Regions from separate parts of the Pseudobacillus sp. 179-B 2D1 NHS genome, predicted to be linked through region 1. Evidence: a T-box and tRNA genes for the amino acid it is inferred to sense, from the RefSeq annotation. Region 1 holds a T-box; the other regions hold tRNA genes.
The links. A T-box is a leader RNA that pairs with one kind of tRNA and senses whether it is charged. The one in region 1 lies ahead of argS (arginine--tRNA ligase), so its partner is inferred to be a tRNA-Arg.
Positions count from the first base shown of each region.

Region 1 (4,785 bases):
TCGATTGCGTTAATTGCTGTTGTGCTGCTGCAATCTGGAAAAAGTGCCGGGTTGTCCGGGGCGATTTCCGGCGGAGCGGAACAGCTTTTTGGTAAACAGAAAGCACGGGGGATTGATTTAGTCTTGCACCGTGTAACGGTTGTGTTAGCGATTTTGTTTTTTGCTTTAACAATTGCTGTATCTTATTTTGGTTTGTAATGCAAAAAGGGCTGACCCGAAAGCCGGTTTTTACCGTTTTTCAGGTCAGCCCTTTTTTTATTAATATTGGTTTTTATATCGTTGACCGGATCACCAATAAACACTCGTCAGGAACAGATCCTTATTTTGAAATATTATTTTACTTGTCGTTTCCTGCTCTTGGAGCAATGGATTCTGCTAAAATCTCATTTTGTTCACCAGCAAACTGTGGTGGTTGTTTTCGGAAGCCTTTCGTCATATACAGCAAGTAGGAAAAGCCGATGAGTGCCCAGATGATTCCTAATGTTAGAGAGTGGATGTCCAAGTTCACCCATAGCACACCAACAATCGCAGCTCCAATTAAGGGCATAACCAAATAATTAACAAATCCTTTCACTGTTTTATGCTGTTTCTTCTGAATAACAAAGTAGCTAATGACAGATAAGTTAACGAATGTGAAAGCGATCAAGGCGCCAAAATTGATGAGCGAGGTAGCTGTCACAAGATCAAGAAAGATCGCTGATAAAGAAACTATTGCTGCAATAATAATATTAAACATCGGCGTACGCCATTTTGGGTGAAGATAAGCAAACCATTTTTTCGGAAAAACATTGTCTCTTCCCATAACATACAGCAACCTTGACACACTCGCTGTAGAGGCGAGTCCGGATGCGAGTGTATTGACGAAGGTAATGCCAAGAAAGATGGATTGGAACAAAGCGCCTCCCACATATAAAGCGATTTCAGGAAGAGCGGCTTCCGGATCGTTAAATCTGGAATTGTCAGGGAAAAACACCTGAATAAAGTAAGAAGTAAGAATGAAAATAATGCCGCCCCAAAGCGCCGTGAAGAAAATCGCTTTTGGAATCGTTTTCACTGCATCAGGCGTTTCTTCCGATAAGGTGGTAACCGCATCGAACCCTAAAAAAGAAAAACAGAGAATAGTTGCTCCGGCAATGAGAGGCCCTATTTCCATGCTATCACCAAAGAAAGGCTGAGATGTTAACAGTTGACCGGTTCCTTCACCATTGCTAAGCCCTCTGATAACAAGAAATACAAATACAACCATAATGGCAATCTGTATTAAAACAAAGAGTGTATTAAAATTGGCAAGAATGTTGATGCCTCGCACGTTTATTAGCGTGACAAGCCCGACAAAACCGACGACCCATACCCATGAAGGCACGGCCGGAAATAAAGCATTCAAATAAAGTTTAGTCAGTAAAGCATTGACCATTGGTAAAAATAAATAATCAAGCAGCGAAGACCAGCCGACTAAAAATCCGAGATGAGGATTAATGGCTTTTTGAGTGTACGTGTAGGCTGAACCGGCTGAGGGGAAGACTTTGACAAGCTTTCCATAGCTGGCTGCTGTGAACAGCATCCCCGCCAAAGCGATAAAGTAAGCGGCAGGCACGTGGCCGCCAGTAATGTCTGACACAATCCCGAATGTATCAAATACAACCATAGGGGCCATGTAGGCCAGCCCAATCATGACCACTTGCCATAACTTTAAGGATTTCTTTAGACGAATGTTTTCATTCAAGGTGCATCCTCCTTTTGTAGCATAAATTTGAAATCTCCAAACATTCTTACAATTTTTGTGCCAACTCTAAGAGAAGGACGAGAATAAATTTAAATTAATTAAGGAAAAGGCGAGCTTTTAAAAATATATTTTAAACTATTATTAGGTTTATTTAATACATTATTTTTTGTTAATTCTATTCATTTTTGCATAAATTATTATGAAGTGAATAGGAAAATTAGATGATGAAGGACTTTTTATTCATTTGACGAGTTTTAGAATTTGGCACAAATCTTGCAAAAGTGTAAAAAATATAAGGGATAAAAATTGAATTTATAAATATAAAAGTCGATGAGGAAGAGAGTAATCATTATGAGGGACTTAGCGAATCAGGGATAGTGAAAGCCTGGTCGAAATCAAATGACGAACCGCACTTCTGAGACGCTTGTCTGAAAAGATGGTGATAGGGCAAGCCGGGTATTTCCGTTACCAAAGATGAGCCGGTTCCGTTATGGAACAAAAAGAGTGGTACCGCGGGAAAGAAACTCCCGTCTCTTCATGAAGAGACGGGAGTTTCTTTATTTTTATCATAAGGAGAGAATGATGATGTATAGTAACGAATTTGCACAAGCTCTGTATGAGGCATTAGAGGGAAGAATGGCGAAGGATCACTTGCAGCCATTAATTGAAAAGCCAAAGCATTTGGAACGTGGGGATCTAGCCTTTCCATGCTTTTCCCTGGCGAAAATTGAGCGGAAGTCGCCACAGTTGATTGCCGAAGAGATGAGCCGAAAAGTAAATTCTCCGCTTTTTGAGAAAGTAGAGGCGGCTGGGGGATATCTTAATGTGTTTCTGAACAAACAAAAAGTAACTGCTCAAGTGCTGGAAGAGGTATTAGCGAAAAAAAATCATTTTGGCGCATCAAACAGTGGAAAAGGAAAAACTATTGCCATTGACATGTCTTCACCTAATATCGCCAAGCCATTCTCCATGGGGCATCTTCGTTCAACGGTGATCGGCCATTCCCTTGCCCTCTTATTAGCCGAGTGCGGTTACAAGCCTGTGAAAATTAATCACCTCGGTGATTGGGGCACGCAATTTGGCAAGCTGATTACGGCTTACAAAAATTGGGGAGATGAAGCTAAAGTAAGAGCAAACCCGATTAAGGAACTGCTCTCTTTGTATGTAAAGTTTCATGAGGAAGCAGAAACGAACGTCCAGTTGGAAGCGGAAGGGCGTGAATGGTTTAAGAGGCTCGAAGACGGCGACGAGGAAGCAGCTAGGCTGTGGAAGTGGTTTAAAGACGAATCGCTAAAGGACTTTTCACGGATTTATGAACTGCTGGGCATTGATTTTGATTCATACGCAGGAGAGGCATTTTACAATGACAAAATGGACCGGGTCGTCCATTTACTAGAGGAGAAAGGGTTGCTTATGGAGTCAGAGCAAGCTCAAGTCGTGTCGCTGGAAGAAGAGAATCTCCCTCCTTGCCTGATTAAAAAGTCGGACGGAGCGACCTTGTATGCCACAAGGGATCTGGCAGCCGCTCTTTACCGCAAAGAGACGTACGATTTTGAAAAGGCCCTTTATGTGGTGGGTGGAGAACAGAGCCTGCACTTTAAACAACTAAAAGCTGTATTGGAAAAATTGGGCTTTGACTGGGCGGACGACCTGGTCCATGTGCCGTTTGGTATGATGCGTAAAGACGGCAAGAAGATGTCGACGAGAAAAGGACAGGTGGTTTTGCTTGAAGAAGTGCTGCAGGAGTCTATTGCCCTTGCCAAAAAGAATGTCGAACTGAAGAATCCCAACCTGTCGAATAAAGAAGAAGTAGCGAGACAAGTTGGTGTGGGTGCCATTATTTTTAACGATTTGAAAAATTATCGAATGAACGACATTGACTTTTCATTGGAGGATATTTTGCGATTTGAGGGAGAGACGGGGCCATATGTGCAATACACGCATGCAAGGGCTTGTTCTATTCTGCGAAAGGCTGGCTGGAATGCTGAGAAAGAAACGTCTATTCGATTGTCCGGTGAAAAAGAGTGGGAAGTGGTCGGCCTGCTGATGGCATTTCCAGAAGTGATTGAAAAAGCAGTAGTGACCTTTGATCCTTCACGAGTTGCCAAGCATATTATTGATCTGGCGCAAGCTTTTAACAAATACTACGCAGAAGTGAAAGTGCTCCAGGAGGATGAACAGAAGGAATCTCGCCTTGCTTTCGTTTTGGCTGTCACTCAAGTTCTAAAGACGGGGCTGTCATTGCTTGGTATTGAAGCGCCGGATGAAATGTAAAAAAACTCTATTTATCTCAAAATAAAAGTTGTGGACAGAGCGGAAAACGAATCAATATGTTTTCCGTTCTAAAATAGTGGGGTCCACACAGAAAACTATTTTAAAAAGTTTAAAATAGTTTGACTTTTCCTCAAACTGGTTTTATAGTAAAACTAACTACCGGTAGTTAGTAACATTTTATAACAATAGGAGCTGACAAAAATGAAATATCCACTTTCACCTGATGTAAAGCCTGAATTTTGTACGACTGGCACGTTTATGCGTTTGCCTTCCTCAAATGAAAATGCAAAGCTGGCGATCTTAGGAATGCCCTTTGATACAGCTGCTTCTTTTCGCGTTGGAGCGCGCTTTGCACCTCAAGCTATTCGCCAGGCCTCAATGACACTTTTTCCTTATCATCCGATTCATGAGGTATATCCGTTCGATGATTGCAATGCCATTGATATAGGAGATGTGCCCGTTATCCCTCATAATATCCATCGCAGCTATGAACTGATCGAAAATGCGATGGTCGATTTAATGAAGCAAGGAATCATTCCTATTGGTTTAGGAGGAGACCATTCTGTGACGCTGGCTAACCTTCGCGCTGCAGCCAAAATACATGGACCGGTTGCTTTAATCCACTTTGATTCCCATACAGATACATGGGATACATATTACGAGGAGAAGTACTGGCACGGTTCCCCGTTTATCCGGGCGCATGAAGAAGGATTGCTGCAACCAGATAAAGTATTTCAAATTGGTATTCGAGGAACATTAAATCACCCAGGAGACATGCAAGCGAGTTA
Region 1 is NZ_JBIQDP010000010.1:77,367-82,151, reverse strand. It holds gene secG (preprotein translocase subunit SecG) at 1-198, shown strand, start outside; gene ACH0BF_RS11895 (APC family permease) at 338-1,723, opposite strand; T-box leader at 2,045-2,261, shown strand; gene argS (arginine--tRNA ligase) at 2,306-3,997, shown strand; gene speB (agmatinase) at 4,199-4,785, shown strand, end outside.

Region 2 (4,785 bases), on a different contig from region 1:
GGTTGACATTATCAATACAAGACCAGTAACTGTATATTATATGGCCCAGGAAGGAGAAGGCTATTATTACGTGCCTGTCACCAAACGTGTAAGTAATGCGGAAGAAGATCAAATTACCGCTATCGTTAAGGAGCTGGCAAAGGGGCCGCGCGCCAATTCAGGTCTTGTAACAGAGTTCTTACCGGAGGCTGAATTACTAGAAAAGCCTGTAATTAAAGAGGGGCGGGTTACCCTGAATTTCAATGAAGCCATTCTTGGGAGCTTTGAAAACAAAATGGTATCCGAGCATATATTAAAATCACTCGCTTTGTCTTTAACGGAAGGAACTCAAATTGAGAGTCTGGCTCTTCGAGTCGGCGGCAGTTCTAATATTACGACTGAACAAGGAAAGCCGCTGAGCAGCTCCGTAACACGGCCGGATGTGGTAAATCCGGTTGATTTGTGAAAGGCTCCCTTCCCTTTAACAGACCGTATATGCAAGTGACTTTTCTGATAATCATCTATCTAACCGTCTGCTGTCAGAGGGCTTAGGTGAATGATTTCTTTTTTATGTCTGAAAGAAAAGTGCTACTATAGGAAGATGCGGACCAAATGAAATAACGGAGGGAATTAGGATGAGATTTGATGGAAGACAAGCACATGAATTGAGAGATGTACATATCGAGACTAATTATTTAAAACATCCAGAAGGATCAGTGCTAATCCAGGTTGGTGACACAAAAGTGATTTGTACAGCGAGCATTGAGGAGCGTGTGCCTCCATTCATGAGAGGGAGCGGAAAGGGCTGGATTTCCGCTGAGTATTCTATGTTGCCGAGGGCCACTGGACAACGAAACATTCGCGAATCCTCCAAAGGAAAAGTATCGGGAAGAACAATGGAAATTCAGCGCCTGATTGGTCGTGCCCTTAGAGCGATTGTAAATTTAGAAGTGATTGGCGAGCGGACCGTTTGGGTTGACTGTGATGTGATTCAAGCAGATGGCGGTACGCGGACAGCTTCTATAAGTGGAGCCTTTGTCGCTTTGACTCTCGCTTTAAATAAGTTGTATGAGGAAAAAGGATTGCCATCGTTTCCGGTTACCGACTTTCTTGCAGCGACAAGCGTGGGAATCGTCCAAGAGCATGGACCTGTGTTAGATTTAAATTACATAGAAGATAGCCAGGCGGAAGTAGACATGAACATAGTGATGACTGGCAACAATGAATTTGTGGAATTACAAGGAACAGGAGAAGAAGCGACGTTTTCTATTAATGATCTACAGCAGCTTTTGGAGCTTGCCCAGACAGGAATAACGAGCTTATTTACTATTCAATCAGCCGCTTTAGGAGAAATTGCCGGGAAAATCGGCAGTCAGGCAAAAGGAGCAGCGGAATGAAAACAGTAATTATAGCAACCAAAAACAAAGGAAAAGCAAAAGAGTTTTCAAGTTTATTTGCAGATTACGGGATGGATGTAAAAACGCTGATTGACTATCCGGCGTTAGCTGATGTGGAAGAAACAGGTGAGACTTTCGAGGAAAACGCCATCCTGAAAGCAAAAACAATATCGAATGAGACGGGACAGCTTGTTATTGCCGATGATTCGGGGTTAAGTATCGACGCACTTGAAGGCCGTCCGGGCGTATACTCCGCACGCTATGCGGGTGCCGATAAGGACGATGAAGCAAATATTCAAAAAGTGCTTGCTGAGCTTCAAGGACTGCCGATGGAAAAACGAACAGCCCGTTTTCATTGTGTATTGGCGATTGCCCGTCCAGGCAAAGAAACGGTAACGGTATCAGGAACGTGTGAGGGCAAGATCACAATGATGAAAAAAGGGGAAAATGGCTTTGGGTATGATCCGATCTTTTGGCTGGAGGACTTTGAGAGAACGATGGCAGAATTGCAGCCGGAAGAGAAAAACAGCGTCAGCCACCGTGGAGTGGCTATGAGGAAATTGGGAAGAATGCTTCCAGAACTGATTGGTGGTGAAACTGGATGAAGGCATTAGTAGTGAGTGATAGTCACGGGTGGAGCGAAATTTTGGCAGAGATAAAACAGCGCTATGAAGAAGAAGTGGATGTCTTCATTCATTGTGGAGATTCTGAGCTTAGCGCTGATGATCCTGCTATTGAAGGCTATCTTGTTGTGAGAGGCAATTGCGATGCCGAAGAAGAATTTCCATATGATGTAGTAGAGGGAGTCAAGGGCAAGAGAATATTTATTACTCATGGCCATCGTTATGATGTAAAGATGTCCCTCATGAAATTAACTTATAAGGCACAGGAATATGGAGCAGATTTAACCTTTTTCGGCCACTCTCATATATTAGGAGCAGAAAAGATTGGTGACACCCTCTTCTTAAATCCAGGGAGCATTGCGATGCCGCGCGGCCGGCGTGAGAAAACGTATGCTCTTGTAGAAACGGACAAGCAGCAGGCTGTGATCCGCTTTTTCGATGACACCCATCGGGAATTGACAGAGCTAAGTTGTACATTTTCATTTTAAAAAGTAGGTAGGTATACTTTGCTGGCTTTTCTGTATACAATAAAAGCAGTTATCAGGCGTTTATCCATGGACTTTTTTCATTGGCCGGTTCTATACTCTTGAAAGAAGCGGTCCGGAAAGCTTGATCTTCGCTAACTTTTTGGACCGAACTTCTCTTTTTCATGCAGAATAAGTTTTTTCTATACAATAAAAGAAAAAATTATCAAAAACGCATTGACAATTTTTTTATGGGTTGTTATTATAGTAAATGTCTTACATAACTAGTTCAAAATTTTTTAGAAATTGTCCCAGTAGCTCAGCTGGATAGAGCAACGGCCTTCTAAGCCGTCGGTCGGGAGTTCGAATCTCTCCTGGGACGCCATACATAAGTAAACCAACCTTCCAGGCAATTGCTTGGAAGGTTTTTATTCTGGAATTTATTTTATTATTCTTGCGTGTGTCTCTTATTTTAAGGTGAATGGAACTTTGCTCCTTCGCTCCTGGCTTTTTTTTTCGAAACAGACATGCTACACTTACAGAAATACAGAAAAAGGAATGAAAGCAGCTGCTGTTTTCATAGAGCTAAAGACAATCGGGTGACTGACTATGAAGAAAAAAAAGTGGGATAGAAAAGGAAATGTATTTATTTTTCCAGGAACAGCTCAAGCGCTTATTCAAAAAGGACGAGCGGCACTTGAGAAGAAAGACTATGATGAGGCGGCCTCCTTTTTATCGGAAGCGTTAAAATATCCGCTTGCTGAAGAGGGAGACGTAAAGACAGCCCTTTTATTAGCGCTATACGAAAGCGGCCGTTACGAAAGGGCCTTGGAATTATGCAGTGACATGCTTCATAAAGGTCTTGGGGACTATTATGATGTACTAGATATTTATGTACTCATTCTTATGCAGCAAAAACAATACAATACTATTTTCTCCACGCTGTCAGCTCTCATGGAGGAAAAGCAGCTGCCAGAAAACAAGCGAGACTATTTCGGTAGGCTGCTTGAATTGAGCCAAAAGATGATGGATTCTCCTGAAACAAAGTGGGAAATGTTATTTACTGGCGAAGAAAGCTTACGTGAACAAACGTTGAAATTAATGGAGCTTGCCCATGTAAATATTCATCCATATTATAATGAGCTAAAAGCAATGCTCGAGAAAGAGGATGCCCATCCTTTTCTGCAAACGCTCGTTCTCAATGTGTTAAAAGAGCATGGGATTGAAAAGATGGTCACGGTGAAGAAACTCTGTTTTGTGGGAACGGTTATTCCAGCGCAATTGGTAGATGCCTTTGAGAAGGATTATTTTAAACAAGTGGTTTCTTTTCTTGAGGAAGAGCTGGCCGATAAGGACCCTGTTCAACTGGAGCAGGCGAAAGAAATGGTAAAACGCCATTTTTTTCTTCTATATCCGTTTGAACCGGAAGAAATTTCTCCTGCGGGATGGGCAAAAGCATCGCTCTATCAGCTACGCTCATATTATGAAGGCGCAGGGGTGGTAAAGGAAAATGAGCAGGAAGAGGATGTGCAGCTGAGCCTTAATTTTATAAGAAAACTAGATGAAATTTCTTCACCGATCATGTAGGCTTTTGGTTGAAAGAGAAAAAACGTATGGTATAATGTAAAGGTCATAATGTGTCCTTTTTGTGTAAGAGAAATATACATAGGGCGGCCGAACAACTTATAATGTTCATGATGATCAATTTATAGATTTTTGGAGGGAACTTTATGTCTGCTAAATGGGAAAAGCAAGAAGGGAACCAAGGGGTTCTAACAGTAGAAGTAGATGCGGAAACAGTAAACAACGGTTTAGATGCCGCATTTAAAAAAGTAGTAAAGAATATTAACGTACCTGGTTTCCGTAAAGGAAAAATGCCACGTGCTTTGTTTGAAAAGCGCTTCGGTGTAGAGTCTCTTTATCAAGATGCACTGGATATTATTCTTCCAGAAGCATACGGGAAAGCAGTTGAAGAAGCAGGAATCGATCCTGTTGACCGTCCTGAGATTGACATTGAGCAAATGGAAAAAGGCAAAGAGCTAATTTTCAAAGCGACTGTTACAGTAAAGCCTGAAGTAAAGCTTGGCGAATATAAAGGGCTTGAAGCAGAACAGTTAAGCACAGAAGTAACAGATGAAGACGTTCAGGAAGAACTGACTGCTCTGCAAAAGCGTCATGCTGAACTTGTTGTAAAAGAAGATGGCAAAGTAGAAGATGGCGACACTGTTGTCCTTGACTTTGAAGGTTCTGTTAATGGAGAAGTGTTTGAAGGCGGTACAGCAGAAAACTATTCTTTAGTAATCGGCTCTGGCACGTTTATTC
Region 2 is NZ_JBIQDP010000019.1:62,043-66,827, reverse strand. It holds gene ACH0BF_RS17675 (GerMN domain-containing protein) at 1-445, shown strand, start outside; gene rph (ribonuclease PH) at 615-1,376, shown strand; gene ACH0BF_RS17665 (XTP/dITP diphosphatase) at 1,373-1,981, shown strand; gene ACH0BF_RS17660 (metallophosphoesterase family protein) at 1,978-2,487, shown strand; tRNA gene ACH0BF_RS17655 (tRNA-Arg) at 2,772-2,848, shown strand; gene ACH0BF_RS17650 (tetratricopeptide repeat protein) at 3,073-4,050, shown strand; gene tig (trigger factor) at 4,194-4,785, shown strand, end outside.
Region 2: it has a tRNA-Arg gene. The T-box ahead of argS (arginine--tRNA ligase) is inferred to sense a tRNA for this amino acid. The anticodon was not compared.

Region 3 (4,785 bases), on a different contig from region 1:
GTGTTAGCTGAGTGGAATAACGGACTTAAGTTTCCTGAAGGATCTGGGAAATCCGACCCCCAGTTTTGCACCGCAATATCATAATCTCTGGCGCCGCCGAATGTACGGGTCATCAATTCCTCTCCAGTCAGCTTTTCAACCTCTAATTCAATGCCAAGCGGCTTAACTGCAGCTTGCAACGCCAAAGCAGCATTCATTCGGAGACTGTCTCCATCAGTGGAAATGGTCGCTTTGAAGCCGTTCGGCACACTTGATTCTGCCAATAATTTCTTTGCTTTTTTTATGTTGGAAGAGTAGTCAGGCAACTCTTTCTTTGCAGCTTCCCACTTATCTTTAGAAAACGTCCACATGACTGGCGGCACAGTTGACCCTTCAGCAGGAATCCCCGCATCTTTAACAATCTGCTTTAAAATTTTATCTTTATCAAGCGCATAGTTCATTGCTTGTCTTACCTTAGGATCATCAAATGGCTTTCTTTGTGTATTGAACTCGATACCATCTATTAAATATGAATCTGACGTATCCAATCTCACATTATCCATTTCTTTTATTTTTTCCACTAGATCCAGAGGAAGCTCTGTGGCAATATTTAATTGCCCCGTTTTCAACCCGGTAATTCTCGTTGTGCCCTCGGGAATCACTTTGAAAACCGCTTTATCCACATAAGGGCCGCCCTCTTTATTCCAGTAATTTTCATTTTTCTCCAAAACAATTTCTGATCCTGTTTGCCAGCTTACAAACTTAAAGGACCCTGTCCCCAATAGTCCACCTTCTGGCTTGCCGAAGTTTTCTTTATGTTCCTCAAAATACTTTTTAGAAATTACATGTCCAGCAGTTGTTGCAGGTACATATTGCCACAAAGCATCAGGCTCTGATAATGTGACTTTAATTGTCCAATCCCCATCTTGTTCAATCTTCTCTACATTTTCATACATCCAGCCTACATAGGAAGCGGTTGCAGGATCTTTAATTCTTTCCATTGAAAACATAACATCTTCCATTGTCATCGGACTTCCATCTGAGAAGGTCACGTCATCGCGGATATGATAAATGTATGTCTTCTCATCAGGATTCTCCCATTCCTTTGCAAGGTTAGGAAGAAGCTCGCCGTTTTTATCGAATTTAAGCAATCCTTCTGTGATGGAGTTAACGACTGGTCCTGTCGCAAAATCGTAGGAAAAGGCCGGATCAATGGCAACGGCGTCCTGTGCAATCCCGATTGTGACCGTTCCGCCATTCTCGCTATCTTTTCCACCATTTTCTGAGCCGGCATCTTTTTTTCCGGAACAGCCTGCAAATATAAACAGTAGAAAAGCGCTTAATAAAACGAATGCCAAATTTCCTTTTCTCTGCATCTTTTTTCCCCCTTTATCTCTGATTTATTTAGATTATATAGAATATTTAGAAAATAAAACTTTAAAATCTTATCAAAATCTCTTGAAATTCTTATCAATTTAATACGAAGTTTTTTATACAGAGAATCCGCACTTGTTAGATATGGGTATATCTAGTAACTAATGCTTGTTGAGAAGTATTTTTAATATTTAATTTGAATTTTGCACATTGTAAATTTTGTTAAAATCAAGAAAATGGATCTCGTAAAACAATCAATGAAAACGTACAGCACTTTCTCTATACGTTGAATGATTATATAGGTGTTGTGCTTGTATTCTTGATTAAAGATGTTGTTTGGAGAACTCCTATTTTAACTTTTTTGATCGTCATTCAATTATCAAATCGCCTCTAGAAATAGATTCGTCATTTTGAGCAGTGAGCGGCTCTTTTCCTCTTAAGATCCCTTTTTAGAACTGCTTCGGGAGTCTACCGTGTAACTAGCCTAAATAGCCTTCAAACAACTTGATAACATAATCCGGAAAGTCAATTTTATTTCCTCTTCTAGCACGTCTTCTTCGGTCAAATTGTTTTGTACCATAAAGAACGCCATATCGTCGAACATCAGGTTCACACAGCTGTATATATCTCTGGCTTCTTTCCATCTCTCATCCAGCCCGATGACTTTAACCTGCTGCTGGAGATTGCTGTATTGCTCATCCGGCATTTTCGACATTTCCATTAAGAGGGATGTCAAATAGAAAGTTAAAGAGCAAAAAAAAACAGAAGGGGTTTTCCCTTCTGTTTTACGCGCCTTAGAGGATTTGAACCTCTGACCTGCAGCTTAGGAGGCTGCTGCTCTATCCTGCTGAGCTAAAGGCGTGTGTATATGGTTGATATATAACGGTTTATTTAATTTACTCGGTCATATTTTTGGAATTTTGTCTCACAACTATCTTCTAACAGTATCCCATTTTTCTCCCTCTATTTTAACACGTAGCTAGCTTGCAATCTACTAAATTTTACTCAATTGCCCAGAGTTAGTGAATCGAATAATTCCTAAATCGAAAAGAAATACTCACAGGACTTCCAAATTAATAATACTTGTTAATCTGTTTTGCCCATTCTTGAAGAATTTTCTCAGGAAAATGCTCTATTAATTTCTTTTTAAATTCTTCAAGAATTTCTGGATGATAAATGATCTTTGTAGATTGTCTCACCTTTGTCTTTGAATCATTATCAGTTTTCGTCATGATGTCTCACCTTTCAATCATTTATATCTTAATAAGTTCTTCTTTAACTATTGGAGTGTTATCTGATTATGTGTTTAGTCAGTATATTTCATTACCATCTTGTAAAGAGTTTCAACAAATTCTTTACTATATAGTAAGTCTTCTAGTGTCTTATCGGTGTCCTCTTTGTATTTGTGTGTTACGTAGAAGTCCGGTGCTTTTTGTTTTTTCTTTATTCTTCTATTAATATGTATTTCTTTCTGTAAATCATCGCCTGTATTGTCTTTATTTTTGATTAATTGCTCCATTATTACTTCCTCCTAATCAAGCTCCTTAATTAGGATAAAGGATTAAAACTTAGACGAATAGCTGAAATGGTTTCCTTAGATACAAATTAATTACAAATAAAACTATTTCACTTAGAAACTTTTTCTATAGCCTGAACAAAAAAAGCCTAAATACGAATTACCGTACTTAGGCTTTGGTTAGTCTCTTTATCTATTTCTCTTCCTTCTATTTTGACGTTGATATCTAAGTTTTCTATAAATACGTACCTCTTCTTTTGCTAATTTAATAGTTTTCTCTCTCAAATCTTCTATTGCATCAATTAGATAATCAATTAATAAAAGCACTTTTAATGAGGATGTTTCTTTGCCAAAGTTTGTATATCCACCATGTAAAATAGCATGCCTACTCACATCCGACTTGATAAAACTTCCGTGCTTAAAGCTTACTAAAATATTAGTTGAATAATATTCATAAATTGCATCATCATAATCAAAACTATGAGTAATTTCTTTATTCTTCAATAATAGATGTTCAAGTAAAATTAATTGTATGTCTTCATTGACAAATCCTTTAATTTCAAAGGAATCAATTATTAGCCCTTCTAGTTGAGATAATACTGCTGGAACCACGAGATCGTACATTCCTAACTTATGAGCCATAATTGCATTTCTTAATAAAGGTAATCGATTCTTAAGATAGGATTTTTCATTCCAATTAGCCCTTATTGTCTCAAGCATTTTCTCATCATAAAACTTTACCATAAACTCATCAATATATTCTGCTACATGCTCTTTTCCATTCTCACTATAATCTTGAGCAATCTGTCTGAGCTTTCTTATATCAATCCAATCATTTGGAGGATAGCCTAAGTCTACCATTGCCTTTTTAAAAGTTATCATGTCTTCCTTTGTATCTTCTATACCTTCAGACCATCTTCTTAAAGCTTCAGCTACCTTATTTACTTCAAAAAAGGGTTTAAATGAATTCTCTCTCATTTTTCTATGTTCTTCAAATACCTCTTTAAAAGGAGAGCGAGCCAAACCTATAAGCTGTCTTTTCCACGCTTGTTGTTCCCTAACAAACTTTGTCATTGGATTCTCTCTAAAAAAGTTAAAACCGTTCACTAACCCCACCTCGCTGTTCTTCAACCGTTTTACTCTCTTTCTAGTCTCTATCTTAACTTAAATTGTTAAAAACTACATCGTGACCAATATGACAATATAAGAAAAAACACGCCATTTAGACGTGTCTTATTTGGAATGGACATTTCGCAGGCTAGTCTAATATAGTTCGTTCATCTTCTACTAATAATTTACTCTGTAACTTCCACTTTAATACTCGGAGTGATATTATTGTACCTCGAACTATAAATGAAAATAGATCCTTTTCCTTTTGCTTTACCCGTTATTAAACCGGAAGAATTGACATCAAAATATTGCCCCCCTAGTAAAGGGCTAATATCAAATCCAAGTTCTTTATACGTCATGTTTCTATAGTCTTGTTCAGGTAAAAATGCTAATTGTAGTTGAAGCGTTTCACCAACTTTTATTTGAATAGGCTTATCGGTAAAACTTGTACCATAATAAATTTTGTTATCCAGAGGATTAATGTACCCAATCTTTGAAATTTTTTGATCTAGTAAAAAATCATAATCGTCATGTTTCGTATCCCATACTAAATTAGAGGTTAAACTATTTCCATTAAAGTTATTCCAAGTCAAAAATGAAATTGACCAAAATCCTTCTTTTATATATGGATACCTATATCCACTTGTATAAAACTTACCGCTAACATAGTATCCCGGATACGAAGAGATTGTATCCGATGCTATTTTTTTCATATACTCTCTCAACAACCTCTTTGTTTCAATTCTATCAGCATTTGATAGTACTTTTCCAAATTTTTGTATTTCTTCTTGTGGTCTACTATATTC
Region 3 is NZ_JBIQDP010000001.1:398,818-403,602, forward strand. It holds gene ACH0BF_RS02060 (ABC transporter substrate-binding protein) at 1-1,355, opposite strand, end outside; gene ACH0BF_RS02065 (hypothetical protein) at 1,838-2,059, opposite strand; tRNA gene ACH0BF_RS02070 (tRNA-Arg) at 2,142-2,214, opposite strand; gene ACH0BF_RS02075 (hypothetical protein) at 2,427-2,585, opposite strand; gene ACH0BF_RS02080 (hypothetical protein) at 2,660-2,872, opposite strand; gene ACH0BF_RS02085 (hypothetical protein) at 3,059-3,976, opposite strand; gene ACH0BF_RS02090 (S-layer homology domain-containing protein) at 4,165-4,785, opposite strand, start outside.
Region 3: it has a tRNA-Arg gene. The T-box ahead of argS (arginine--tRNA ligase) is inferred to sense a tRNA for this amino acid. The anticodon was not compared.